Regions from separate parts of the Streptomyces violaceus genome, predicted to be linked through region 3. Evidence: riboswitches for the same ligand, from Rfam matches in the RefSeq annotation. Region 3 holds a riboswitch; each other region holds the start of a gene.
What was found. A riboswitch is a leader RNA that binds a small molecule or an ion and turns the genes downstream of it on or off. The one in region 3 is predicted to bind cobalamin.
Positions count from the first base shown of each region.

Region 1: it holds a riboswitch for cobalamin, as region 3 does, so the genes downstream of both, OG542_RS28640 (prenyltransferase/squalene oxidase repeat-containing protein) here and OG542_RS31525 (cobalamin biosynthesis protein) in region 3, are expected to answer to the same signal.
Region 2: it holds a riboswitch for cobalamin, as region 3 does, so the genes downstream of both, OG542_RS34505 (ABC transporter substrate-binding protein) here and OG542_RS31525 (cobalamin biosynthesis protein) in region 3, are expected to answer to the same signal.
Region 4: it holds a riboswitch for cobalamin, as region 3 does, so the genes downstream of both, OG542_RS07640 ((2Fe-2S) ferredoxin domain-containing protein) here and OG542_RS31525 (cobalamin biosynthesis protein) in region 3, are expected to answer to the same signal.

Region 1 is NZ_CP107911.1:6,360,212-6,363,524, reverse strand. It holds gene OG542_RS28650 (helix-turn-helix domain-containing protein) at 1-655, shown strand, start outside; gene OG542_RS28645 (SAM-dependent methyltransferase) at 685-1,500, opposite strand; cobalamin riboswitch at 1,661-1,791, shown strand; gene OG542_RS28640 (prenyltransferase/squalene oxidase repeat-containing protein) at 1,913-3,124, shown strand; gene OG542_RS28635 (SCO2322 family protein) at 3,121-3,313, shown strand, end outside.
Region 2 is NZ_CP107911.1:7,649,339-7,652,651, reverse strand. It holds gene OG542_RS34510 (FecCD family ABC transporter permease) at 1-612, opposite strand, end outside; gene OG542_RS34505 (ABC transporter substrate-binding protein) at 609-1,625, opposite strand; cobalamin riboswitch at 1,696-1,885, opposite strand; gene OG542_RS34500 (CoA-binding protein) at 1,967-2,374, shown strand; gene OG542_RS34495 (4-hydroxybenzoate 3-monooxygenase) at 2,411-3,313, shown strand, end outside.
Region 3 is NZ_CP107911.1:7,011,611-7,014,923, forward strand. It holds gene OG542_RS31520 (cobyric acid synthase) at 1-355, opposite strand, end outside; gene OG542_RS31525 (cobalamin biosynthesis protein) at 352-1,293, opposite strand; cobalamin riboswitch at 1,395-1,533, opposite strand; gene OG542_RS31530 (hypothetical protein) at 1,846-2,067, opposite strand; gene OG542_RS31535 (inorganic phosphate transporter) at 2,103-3,313, opposite strand, start outside.
Region 4 is NZ_CP107911.1:1,696,100-1,699,412, reverse strand. It holds gene OG542_RS07645 (IucA/IucC family protein) at 1-1,324, shown strand, start outside; cobalamin riboswitch at 1,385-1,511, shown strand; gene OG542_RS07640 ((2Fe-2S) ferredoxin domain-containing protein) at 1,559-1,930, shown strand; gene OG542_RS07635 (universal stress protein) at 1,925-2,344, opposite strand; gene OG542_RS07630 (APC family permease) at 2,346-3,313, opposite strand, start outside.

The DNA.
Region 1 (3,313 bases), 650 kb from region 3:
CGAGGCCGAACGCGCCACGTTGCTGGCGCTGGCCGAACAGGCCAACACCCACGCCTGGTGGCAGTACTACAGCGACGTGGTGCCCTCCTGGACGCAGTCCTACCTCGGTGCGGAACAGGCGGCGAGCGTCATCCGCTGCTTCCAGATACAGCGCGTTCCCGAGCTGCTCCAGACCCCCGACTACGCGCGTGCCGCCGTCCAGCTCACCCACGTCGACGCCGGCGCACGCGAGGTCGACCGCCGGGTGGCGTTGCGGATGACCCGGCAGCGGATCCTGCACCGGCAGCCGGGCACGGCCCAGCTCTGGGCCGTGATCGACGAGGCGGCGCTGCGGCGCCCGGTGGGCGGGCCGGCCGTGATGCGCGCCCAGCTCAGACATCTCATCGAGATCTGCCGGCTGCCGCAGGTCACCGTCCAGATCCTGCCGTTCCTCTCCGGCGGGCATGCCGCGGAGGGCGGTCCGGTCACCATCCTGCGGCTGCCCGGCGGCCAGTTGCCCGACGTGGTCTACCTCGAGCAGCTCACCACCGCGCTCTATCCCGACCGGCCGGCCGACATCGAGCGCTACTGGGATGCCATGAACCGGCTGGTGGTCGAAGCCGAGTCACCGGACGAGACTCCGACCATCCTGCACCGCATACTTCAGGAGACCTGAGCGAGGACCCCCGGGGCTCCCGGGGAGGTTCAGCGCTTGAGGGCGACACCGCCGTACTGGTGCACCTCGGCGGGCAGGCCCAGGGCCTCGGCGTCGGGACGCCAGCGCGAGCAGGACGTGACGCCCGGTTCCAGCAGCTCCAGACCGTCGAAGTAGCGGGCGATCTGCTCGGGGCTGCGCAGGATGTACGGGATCGAGCCGCCGTCGTTGTACTGCCCGATGGCCCTGACGTAGTCCTCACTGGTGTCGGTGCTGTCGTACTGGACGAGATAGCTGCCGGGAGGCAGGGCGTCCACCAGCTGCGACACGATCGAGCGCGCCTCGTCGTGGTCCTCGATGTGGCCGAGGATGCCCATCAGCATGAGCGCGACGGGCTGGTCGAAGTCCAGCGTCTTCCCGGCTTCCCGGACGATCGTGCTCGGCTTGCGCAGGTCGGCGTCGACGTAGTTGGTGACGCCTTCCGGTGTGCTGGTGAGCAGCGCGCGGGCGTGGGCCAGCACCAGCGGGTCGTTGTCGACGTAGACGATCCGGCTCTCCGGGGCCACCCGCTGGGCGATCTGGTGGGTGTTGTCCACGTTGGGCAGCCCGGTGCCGATGTCCAGGAACTGGCGGATGCCCTCTTCGGCGGCCAGATGGCGGACGGCGCGGGCGAGGAAGTAGCGGGCGGCGCGGGCCCCGGTCTCGATACCGGGGAAGATCTCGCGGAACGCGTCACCGGCCACACGGTCGACTTCGTAGTTGTCCTTCCCGCCCAGCCAGTAGTTCCAGATCCGGGCCGAGTGCGGAACCGAGGTATCGATCTTGGAGAGCGGCTCCTGCTCGGAGTTCTCCACCTGGTCAGTCATGGACGCTCCTGCGTGTGGTCGTGGAGCTTCACGTTAACCGGTTTGCCCCACGGACAGGATCAACTCCTCGGCGTGGTGGAGCAGTTCGACTTCTCACCAGGCCAGTAGGTCAGCGCTCCACCCGGCCCGTCCTCGGAGGGCGGGAACCGCTCCCGGGCGTTTTCCTACGTGCGGGTACAGTAGGCGGGTCGTCATCACCCGTACAGGGAGAAGCCGGTGCAATTCCGGCGCTGACCCGCAACCGTGAACCGCCCGCCGAGGCAGGCGGTGAGCCGGATCGCCCCGTACGGATCGTGACCGGCTCACGTGCCCGGCGCCCGCCGGTGCACGGCACCGTCGAGGTATACGGAGCCGAGCCGCCGGGGTGTCCCGTGCTGCCCGGCTCCCTCACAGGGAGAGGCACTCGCCGATCATGAACGTCCGCCGCAGCGCCGCGGTCCTGGCCGCCGTCACCGTGATCGGCGCCGCCACGCCGGCCGTCGCCGCGCCGTCTCCTTCGCCGTCCCAGGCGTTCCCCTCCGCTCTGTACGGGGACAAGGATCCCAAGTTCGACGGCGTCTGGCGCCAGTCGCTCGCCCTGCTGGCCCAGGACACGGTGGGTGAGAAGCCGGCCGCCAAGTCCGTGGAGTGGCTGGTCCGGCAGCAGTGCGCGGACGGCGGGTTCGCCCCCTACCGTGCCGATCCGGCCACGGCGTGCGACGCCAAGACCATGGTGGACAGCAACCAGACGGCCGCCGCCGTCCAGGCCCTCGCCGCGCTCGGCGGGCACGACGCCGTCGCCGACAAGGCCGTCGGCTGGCTGAAGTCCGTCCAGAACAAGGACGGCGGCTGGGGCTACGCGCCCGGCGGCCCCACCGACGCCAACTCCACCTCCGTCGTCATCGGCGCGCTCGCCGCCGCCGGTGCGAAGCCGGACCAGGTCGAGAAGGGCGGAAAGTCGCCCTACGACGCCCTGCTGAAGCTCGCCCTCCCCTGCAGCGGGGACGACGACGGCGCCTTCGCGTTCCAGCCCGACAAGAAGGGCGAGCTGACCGCCAACGCGGACGCCACGGCGGCCGGTGTCCTCGGCGCCCTGGGCCAGGGCATGGTGGTGGAGGCGGGCAAGAAGTCCGACGCCACGTGCACGGAGGATCCCTCCACGCCGCAGCAGGCCGCCGCCAACGGAGCCGCCTACCTCACCCAGACCCTCGCCAAGGACGACGACCACCTCACGTCCGCCCTCGCCGGCTCGGACCCCCAGCCCGACCACGGCAACACCGCCGACGCGGTCGTGGCGCTCGCCGCGCAGGGCGACACGGAGCAGGCCGGTAAGGCCGTGCGGTGGCTGGAGAAGAACTCCGCCACCTGGGCCGAGCAGGGCGGCCCCGCCGCCTACGCCCAGCTGATCTTCGCCGCGCACGCGACGGGCACGGACCCGCGTGACTTCGGCGGCACGGACCTGGTGAAGCAGCTCATCGCGACGGGCCCGGCCCCGAAGGCCCCCGAACAGCCCTCGGCGACCGACGAGAAGGACGACTCGGAGTCGGGCTTCTTCGGCGTCTGGTGGTACGTCGGGGTCTGCCTCGTCGCCGGTATCGGCATCGGCTTCCTCTTCACCGGCCGCAAGAAGAGGCAGCAGTCGTGATCCGCCGGGCCGTTCTCCTCCTGGCCTCGCTCCTGCTGTGCGCGGGCGCGGGCCAGGCCCAGGCCGCCGGCTACCGGTACTGGTCGTTCTGGGACCGTGACGGCGACCGCTGGGTCTACGCCACCCAGGGCCCGTCCATGGCCCGTCCCTCGGACGGCGACGTGCAGGGCTTCCGCTTCGCGGTGAGCG
Region 2 (3,313 bases), 640 kb from region 3:
GGTGAAGCACAGCCACACGTCGGTCCAGCCGGCCCCGCCGAGCGAGCCCAGGAGCCAGAACAGCACGCCCCGGGTCGTCTCGGCGTCGGCGGCGGTCAGCACGACGAAGGAGGTGAGCGCGGAGAACAGCTGCATGGCGGCCACGCCCGCGAGGACGACCCGGTCGGTGGTGTCGCCGAGGGTGTGGCTCAGCAGCAGGACCAGCGCGAAGGAGACCAGGGCACCGAGGAACGCGCCCGCGGACACCGGGACGACACCGCCGCCCACGCCCAGCACGACGATGACGACCGCGCCCGTGGAGGCACCCGAGGACACCCCGAGCACGAACGGATCGGCGAGCGGATTGCGCAGCAGCGACTGCATCACCGCCCCGCACACGGCCAGTCCCGCCCCGCACACGGCCGCGAGCAGGGTGCGCGGCAGCCGCAGCTGCCAGACGATCCCGTCCCGGATCGGCGTCAGGTCGGAGCTGCCTAGCCCGATGTGCGCCGCGACGACGGACCACACGTCCCCGACCCGGATGTCGGCCGGTCCGATGGTGATCGCCAGGGCCATGGAGACCACCAGCAGCAAGGCGCCCGCGACACCGAGCGCCGGTCCGCGGACGGTCACTTCACGAGCCCGAACTCACGCAGTCCGGCCGCGACCTTCTCCACGCCCTCGACCGTGCGGATCGTCGGGTTCATGGCCTGCCCGCTGAGCAGCACGTACCGCTTGTGCCTGACGGCGTCCATGTTCTTGGTGACCGGGTTGGACTCCAGAAAGGCGATCTTCTTGGCGGCGGACTCGGCGGTCTGCGAGTCGCGGGTCAGGTCGCCGATGACGAGGACATCGGGGTTGCGGTCGGCGACCGTCTCCCAGTTGACCTGCGGCCACTCCTCGTGTGTGTCGTCGAAGGCGTTCTTCGCGCCGAGGGCACGGGTCATGATGCCGGGCGCCCCGCAGCAGCCGGCCATGTAGGGCGACTCGGAGTTGGCGAACCAGTACAGAAGGGAGACGCCGGAGGCGTCGACGCCCCGCGTGGCCTTCTTCATCCGCTGCTGGAGGGAGGCCACGAGCTTGTCGCCGCGGTCCTTCACTCCGAACACGGTCGCGAGGTCCCGCACCTCGCCGTAGACGGCCTCAATGCCCAGCGCCTTGTCGCGCTTGCCGTCGCCGCCCCCCGAGTTGTCCTTGCCGGCGCAGTCGGACGGGGAGACGTACGTGGGCACGCCGAGCTTCTCGAACTGGTCGCGGGTGGCGACGCCGCCCGTGCCGAGGGTGGAGACGAAGGACGCGGCGACGAAATCGGGGTCGGAGTCCAGGACCCGTTCGAAGGAGGGGTTGTTCTCGGCGATGCGCGGCACCTTCGCGTTGGCCTTCTCCAGCCCCTTCATCACGGGGTCGGTCCAGGTGGCCGTGCCGGCCATGCGGTCGGCGAGGCCGAGGGAGAGCAGGATCTCGGTGGTGCCCTGGTTGAGGGAGACGGCGTGCCGGGGCGCCTTGTCGACTCGGACCTTCCGGCCGCAGTTGTCGAGTGCGGCGGCCGCCTCGGCCGTCGGGGCCTTCGAGCCCCCGCAGCCGGTCAGGAGCAGGGAACAGGCCGCGAGCAGAACGGCGGCACGGGCGGGTCGGGCGAGGGGCAAGGAAACCAGTCCTCAGGCGTCGAGGGCCCGATCGCGGAGCCCGGTCGTACGGTGCTCCCCCGCCGCCGGCCGGCCGCGGAGGCCGCCAGCAGGTCTTCGGACTCGGGTTCACCCGGTGCGAGGCGCCTTCCCGTACGGCACACGAGCCGTTCAGTGGCAGAGGCCCCGCCCGTCCCCCTCACCGCTGCGCGTCAGTTCCGGATTCGCACCGGATTCCCTGACCCACGTACATGGGTTCGACTGGCCTCGGCAAGCTATCACGGAGGGCGTCGGGGAATGACCGCGCACCCTGCGTCGTTGCCCGGACAGCAGCTCTTCCGCGACTCCCGAGGAGGCCGCCGGTGTACGGCGACGACGCAACGGTCCGCAGGATCCTCACCGAGCTCGGCGACACCTGGGCCGTGGTGGGCCTGTCGTCGAACCGGCAGCGCGCGGCGTACGGCGTAGCCGCGGTGCTCCAGCGGTACGGCAAGCGCGTCGTGCCCGTGCACCCCAAGGCGGAGACCGTGCACGGCGAGCAGGGGTACGCGAGTCTGGCGGACGTCCCCTTCGACGTGGACGTCGTGGACGTGTTCGTGAACAGCGACCTCGCCGGAGCGGTCGCGGAGGAGGCGGTCGCGAAGGGCGCCGGGGCGGTGTGGTTCCAGCTCGGCGTCATCGACGAGACGGCGTACGACCGCACCCGGGCCGCGGGCCTGGAGATGGTGATGGACCGCTGCCCGGCGATCGAGATCCCGCGGCTCGGGTGACGGTCACGACCGGCGGGCCCGCTCCATAATGAGCGCATGACCCACGCCTCCCCGCCCGCGGACGCAGGCTCCCCTCGACGTTTCCCGGTCGTCGTCGTGGGCGCCGGACCCGCCGGGCTGACCATCGGCAACATCCTGCGGGCCGCCTCCGTGGACTGCCTGGTGCTGGAGACCGAGACCCGGGAGTTCATCGAACAGCGGCCCCGGGCCGGGGTCATCGAGGAGTGGGCCGTACGCGGCCTGGAGAAGCGGGGCCTCGCCCGGAACCTGCTGGACCGCGCGGAGCTGCACACCGCGTGCGAGTTCCGCTTCGACGGGGAGCGATACCGGTTCCACTACGGCGAGATGACGGGCAGTCATCACTTCGTCTACCCGCAGCCGTTGCTGGTGACGGACCTGGTGCGCGAGTACGCCGACATGCGGGGCGGAGAGATCCGCTTCGGGGTCCGGGACGTGGAGCTGCACGACCTCGACACCGACCGGCCCTCCGTGTCGTACACCTGCCCGGAGACGGGCGAACAGCGGGTGGTGCACTGCGACTTCGTGGCCGGCTGCGACGGGGCGCGCGGGGTGACGCGGGCCTCGCTGCCGCCGGAACAGGTCAAGGTCGCACGGCACGACTACGGCATCGGCTGGCTGGCACTGCTCGCCGAGGCCCCGCCGTCGGCCGACTGCGTGCTGTTCGGCTGTCACGAGAACGGCTTCGCGGGCCAGATGCCCCGCAGCCCGGAGGTGACCCGCTACTACCTCCAGTGCCCGCCGGGCGACGACCCGGAGAACTGGCCGCACGAGCGCGTCTGGTCGGAGCTCCAGCAGCGCCTCGGGGCCGCCGGTGTGCCGCCGCTGACGGAGGGGCGGCTGATCGAGAAGCGTGTGCTGGACATGCACGACTACGTGGTCGAGCCGATGGTGCACGGCCGGCTCCACCTCGCGGGCGAC
Region 3 (3,313 bases):
CCAGCACCGTCCCGAGCAGCCTCTGCTGCCGCCCCCCGTGGTACCCGCGCGCGCTGAGTTCCCCGACCGGCTTGCCCAGCAGCACGACCTGACTGCTCTGCTCGCCGCCGGGCTTGAGCAGCACGGGATTCATCAGCGCGGTCGGCTCCACACGGCACGCCTGCGCCTGCATGGCCTGCGCCCGCCCGATCTCGGCGCCTTCCCGCGTCACGAACGAATTGAGGGACATGTTCTGCGCCTTGAAGGGCGCGACCTTGACGCCCTGCCGCACCAGCCACCGGCAGATCCCGGCGGTCACGACGCTCTTGCCGGCGTCGGAGGTGGTGCCGGCGACGAGAAGCCCACCGCCCGTCATGACGTACGCCCCTTCACGATGTGGCGCGCGGCGACACAGACGCCGAGCGCGAGCCAGCCGATACGCCTGGACAGCCGTACGGCCCGTTCGATGTCCCGGGTGCCGACGCCGCGCCCCGCGCCGTTGAGGACGGGCCGGTGCTCGACCCGCCCGCCGTAGGACAGGGTCCCGCCCAGCCGCACCCCGAGCGTCCCCGCGAACGAGGCCTCCACGGGCCCGGCGTTGGGACTCGGATGCTTGGCGGCATCGGCACGCCAGGCCGTCACGGCTCCCCGCGGATCGCCCCCGGCCACGGCCGCGAGCACGGCGGTCAGCCGGGCCCCCGGCCACCCCACGACATCGTCCAGCCGCGCGGAGGCCCACCCGTATCGCCGGTACCGCGCCGACTTGTGCCCGACCATGGCGTCGAGGGTGTTGACGGCCCGGAACCCGAGAAGCCCCGGCACGCCGCCCATGGCCCCCCACACGAGCGCCCCCACGACGGCGTCGGAGGTGTTCTCCGCGACGGACTCGACGACGGCCCGGGCGATCCCGTCGGCGTCCAGGGCCTGCGGATCCCGTCCGCACAGATGCGGCAGCCGCGCACGGGCCGCGTCGACGTCCCCGGCCTCCAGGGCACGCCCGATGGCCCGCGCCTCCCTGGCGAGCGAAGTCCCCCCGACGACGGCCCAGGTGGCGACACCGGTCAGCCCGACCGACGCGACAGCGGAGGTACGCACGGCACGCGCGGCGACGGCCCCCAGCGCGACGGCCCCGCCCGCACACACCACGGTGTGCAGCGCGCCCCACCCCCGGTGGTCCCGCCACAACACCCGTTCCACAACACCCGCGGCCCGCCCGAACGCGGCGACCGGATGCCCCCGGCGAGGATCACCGAGCAGCAGGTCACCGATCAGACCGACGGCGGCACCGTACGCGTGGACGCGACCGGCACCCATGGGCTCAGCCGGCCACGGGGGCGGGCAACGGTGGGGTACTGACCCTCGATCGGCAGCCGAACATGGCGATATGTCCTCACTCAGGGTGTCCACGCCCTGGTTCGACGAGACCGGCGGTGAGAGTTCCTGGCTCCCGGTGATTGATATCCCGGTGACAGTGGCGGGACCGCGCCGGACTTCCACCGGCTTCCTCTCCTGCCGCCGTATTGGCCCCGGCAGTCCACCACGGCCGCGAACAACCGTCAACTTGCCGTTGACCTGCGAGGGGAGAGTGTGGACAAGCCCACACCGCTGGCACGACGCTCCGCTCCCGGGGACCGGCTCGGGGTGAATTCCCCTGTGCGGGGAACGTTCCTCCGCCCCGCTTGCGGGTGCCCAGGAGACGGGCATCCTGTACAAGCCAACGGCGACCTCGGCCTGACGCGACATCAACTCATCGTCGAGCGAGCCGACGAGAGAGCCGGGGCGACGCTGGAGTCCCCATGCCCATGAAACGCAGCAGGGCGGGTGCGGAACCAGGTCCCGTACCCGCCCGGCGGAATCGGCCGTGGATCAGGCCACGATCAGATAGATCCCATACCCCACAGCCGCCGCACACGCCGCGAAGCACGCATACGCCCCCGTCACCGCAAGCCCCGCCGACCCGCCCGCCGCCACCGCCCGCTCGCGGCGCGACAGGCCGGTGATGCCGAGGGTGAACAGGCCGACGAGGGTCACGGTGGCCACGAGGCTGACGCCGAAGACGGAGCCGAGGGTCGCCCAGTCGATCTTCATCTCAGAGATTCTTCCTTGTCACCGGGTGGGCGGGATCAGACCGGGGTGGTCGTGGTGGAGGGCTTCCGATCGGCCGCGGCCTGGGCCGGGATCGTGGCGGCCAGTTCCTCGGACGGGCCCGCCGGAGGCGGCGTCACCGCGGCGATCGCGGTGGTGACGACACCGGCCGGCTCTTCCTCGACCTCGTTGACGTTCGTGTGGTCGACGACCTCACGGCGCGACAGCTTCCAGATCACCGCGCTGGAGGCGACCAGGAAGATCGCCACGACCGCAGTACCCCAGTTCCCGAAGCCGGTCACGTACTCGGCGAGCGCGCCCACCAGGGCCGCCGCCGGCAGCGTCAGACCCCAGGCGACGAACATCCGGGTCGCCGTCGACCAGCGGACCACGCCGCCCTTGCGGCCGAGCCCCGCGCCCATCACCGCGCCGGACACGGAGTGGGTGGTGGAGAGGGAGAAGCCGAGGTGCGAGGAGGCCAGGATGACCGTCGCCGCGCTGGTCTGGGCGGCGAAGCCCTGCTGCGGCTGGAGGTCGGTCAGGCCCTTGCCCATGGTGCGGATGATGCGCCAGCCGCCGAGGTAGGTGCCCAGTGCGATGGCGATACCCGCCGAGAGGATGACCCACATGGGCGGGTCGGAGTCGGGGGCGACGGCGCCGCCGGCGACCAGGGCGAGGGTGATGACACCCATCGTCTTCTGGGCGTCGTTGGTGCCGTGGGCCAGCGAGACCAGGCCCGCGGAGGCGATCTGGCCGGCCCGGTAGCCCTTCTTGGAGGCGTCGCCGTCGGCCTTCTTGCCGAGGGAGTACGTCAGCCGGGTGGCGAGCAGCGCGGCGATGCCCGCGACCAGGGGGGCGGCGATCGCCGGGATCAGCACCTTGGTGACCAGGACGTCTCCGTGCACCGCGCCGACGCCCGCTGAGGCGATCGTCGCGCCGATCAGGCCGCCCATCAGGGCGTGCGACGAACTGGACGGCAGACCGACGAGCCAGGTCAGCAGGTTCCAGAGGATCGCGCCGACCAGGGCGGCGAAGATGACCTCGGGACGGATGCCGGCCTCGTCGACGAGGCCTTTGGAGATCGTGTTCGCGACTTCGACGGACAGGAAGGCACCGACCAGGTTGAGGACCGCGGACATGGCCACCGCGATCTTCGGTCTCATGGCGCCCGTGGAAATGGTCGTGGCCATCGCGTTCGCGGTGTCGTGGAAACCGTTCGTGAAATCGAACGCAAGTGCGGTTACCACCA
Region 4 (3,313 bases), 5.3 Mb from region 3:
GCGGCCCGCCGAACCCGAGGTCCACGGGCCGGACGGCTGGCAGCGCGTCGGCCATACCGAGCTGGTCAAACTCGTCGCCGAGGAACTGCGCCGGCACACCGGGCTGTCCAACCACGAACTGCCCGCCGAAATGATCGACAGCAGGGACGCCGTGGCCGCCCTGCTGGAGGCCCGGGACGGCGTGACCCCGCCCGGCGACCCCTACCTGCGCTCCGAACAGTGCCTCCTCACCGGCCACACCCACCACCCCGCCCCCAAGGCGCGCGGCGGTGGCCCGGCCGCGGGCTGGCTGCCGTACGCGCCCGAGGCGTACGCCCGTTTCCCGCTGATCCTGCTCGGGCTGCGCGAGGACACCGTCGTCGAGGAGGGCGACACCGCGGCCCTCGACGCCCTCGGCACCGCCCCGCCCGGCTACCGGCTGCTGCCGGCCCACCCCTGGCAGCTGGACCTGGCGAGCGCGGAACTCGCCGCGGCCTTCGCGGACGGCAGGCTGGTCCGGCTCGGCACGACCGCCTTCGACACCTGGCCCACGGCCGCGATCCGCACGCTCTACGCACCCGGGCAGGACCTCTTCCTGAAGTTCAGCCTGGACGTGCGCATCACCAACGACATCCGCCGGCTGTGGCGCCACGACCTGCTCGCCCTGCGCCGGACCGACGCGGCCGTGTGCGCCGCCTTCGAGACGTTCGACGGCCCCCCGGCCTGGCTCGGCGACCGCGGGTACCGCACCGCCGACTTCGCCTTCGAGGCCCTGGCCGTCCTCGTCCGAGACGGCTTCGCCGGCCGTCTCCGGCCCGGCGCGACCCCGCTGCTCGCCGCCGGACTCGTCGAGGGCTTCGACGGCAGCCCGCTCGAGAGCGCCGCCGACCCCGGGGCCTGGTGGGCGGCGTATCTGGCGCAGGTGGTGCCCCCGGCCCTGGAGGCCTTCGCCCGGCACGGCGTCGTCATCGAGGCTCATCTGCAGAACACCCTGGTCGCCGTGGACGCCGACGGCCTGCCCGTGCAGGCGCTGTACCGGGACGCCGAGGGCGTGAAACTGCTGCCGGACGTCTCCCGGGAAGCCGGCTGGGAGCGGCTCGTGTACTGCCTGGTCGTCAACCACCTCACCGAGATCGCCGCCGCCCTCACCGAACGCCACCCCGGTTTCGACCCCTGGCCCGCCGCCCGCCGCGAACTCGCCCGCCACGACCTGCCCGAGATCTCCGGCCTGCTCACCTCGCCCACCCTCCCCGCCAAGACGAACCTCCTGCTGCGCTGGACGGGCGCGGACGGCGCCGACGCCCGCTACCTTCCGCTGCCCAACCCGCTCAGGGAAGGGACATGACCCGGCTCGCGCCCAGGTGGTCGGTGCGGGGTGAGACCTTGGCGCCCTCGTCGAGCGACGGCCGCATGCGAGGATGATCGTCGAACAAGGCGACGGCGGAACGAGGAAGCCGGTGTGAATCCGGCGCGGTCCCGCCACTGTGACCGGCCTCGGCCGGGAGCCAGGAGACTCACGCGGTCGCCTCCTCGACGAACCACCGGGGCGGATCTCCCCGGAGAGAGGAAGGGTGCGGGCATGTCCGCAACCCCGGCCGGAGGGGTTCCGTGCCGCGTCGTCGTGTGCCGGGACTGCTGCTGCGGCAGCGGCAAGGTGACCGGCGTCGACCACACGGCCCAGACCGAGCGGCTGCGCGAGGCGGCGCCCGTGCGGGTCTCCGAGTGCCTCGACGTCTGCGACCAGGCCAACGTCATCGTCGTACAGCCGTCCGCGGCGGGCCGGGCCGCCGGGGCCCGGCCGGTGTGGCTCGGGTTGGTCAACGACCCGGCCGCGACCGAGGACGTCGTCTCCTGGGTCCGCGAGGGCGGCCCCGGTGTCGCCCCCCTGCCCGACATCCTCGACCTGTACGTCTTCAGCCCACGGGGGAGGCCCCGCACGGACGTCTCATGACTCGGCGGCCGGGACGCAGAGGACGGGGACGCTCGAGAGGTGCAGCAGCTTGTGGGGAGTCGAGCCCAACAGCGCCCCGCGCACCGGGCTCTCGCCCCATGTGCCCACCACGATCACCCTGCCGCGATGGCGCGCCGCGGCGTCGATCAGGGCCTGCGCGGGCCGCTGGTCGATGATCTCGACCGTGGTGCGCACGCCGGCCTCCCCGGCCACCCGGACCGCGTGGCCGAGTGCGGAGTGTCCGGCCTCGCGGACGGCCTCGTGGTGCGCCGTGTACTCGTCCCCCGTGACGCCGGGGGCCGCGGCGCCGTAGACGAGCACCAGCGGTTCGCCGTACGCGGACGCCACCTCGATCGCGACCTGCAGCGCGCGCCGGGCGCCCGGGGATTCGTCGTAGCCGAGGACCACCGACATCTCAGGACTCCTTGCCGTGCTTGCCGGGGACGAGGCCGGGGTCGACCACGCTGGGGTGTTCCGACCAGAAAACGGGGGCCATCAGCCGCCACACGACCATGAGGATCACGCCCGTGACGATGATGCCGATACCGATGACCAGCGGGGGACCGAGCCCGAACCACGAGACGCCGCTGTAGGAGTTGGCGGGGTCGGACATGTCCGCCACGGATTCCACCAGCAGCCACGCCAGCAGCCCGGCACCGACCAGGGGGCCGAGCCCGATCAGGAAGAAGTCGCGGACACTGCGGGTCAGCTGGCGGCGGTAGTAGACCGCACACGCGACACCCGTGAGCGCGTAGTAGAACGCGATCAGCAGGGACAGCGCGGTCAGCGAGTCGAAGAGGGCGTTCTCGCTGATGTGGTAGAGGACGAGATACCAGACGATGGCGATGCCGGCGACCCACCAGGTGCTCACGTCGGGGGTGCGGAACCGGGGGTTGATGCGGCCGAAGTGCGCGGGCAGCGCGTGCCGGCGGGCCATCGACAGACCCGTGCGCGACGCCGGGATGATCGTCGTCTGCGTGGACGCGAGCGCGGACGTCGACACCGCCAGCAGCACGACCCAGTCCCAGCCGCCCATCGCCTCTTCGGCGAGCAGCGCGAAGATGAACTCCTCCTCCGCCGCGTTCTCGGCCAGGTAGGCCGTTCCGGCGTAGGCCACGACCGCGAAGCCGACCGCCACATAGGTCACCAGCAGCAGCACCGTCGACCACACGGCCGCCTTGCCGGGGGCGGTGGCGGAGTCCTCGGTCTCCTCGGTGAGGTTGACCGCCGACTCCCACCCCCAGTAGATGAACACGCCCAGCAGCAGGGCGGCGGTCAGGGACGCCCCGCCCGCTCCGAAGGGATCGAGCCAGCTGAACTCCGGTTCGATGGAGTCGAGGGTGCCGGTGTCGGCGTAGACGCGGTAGAGCGCCACCACGGCGA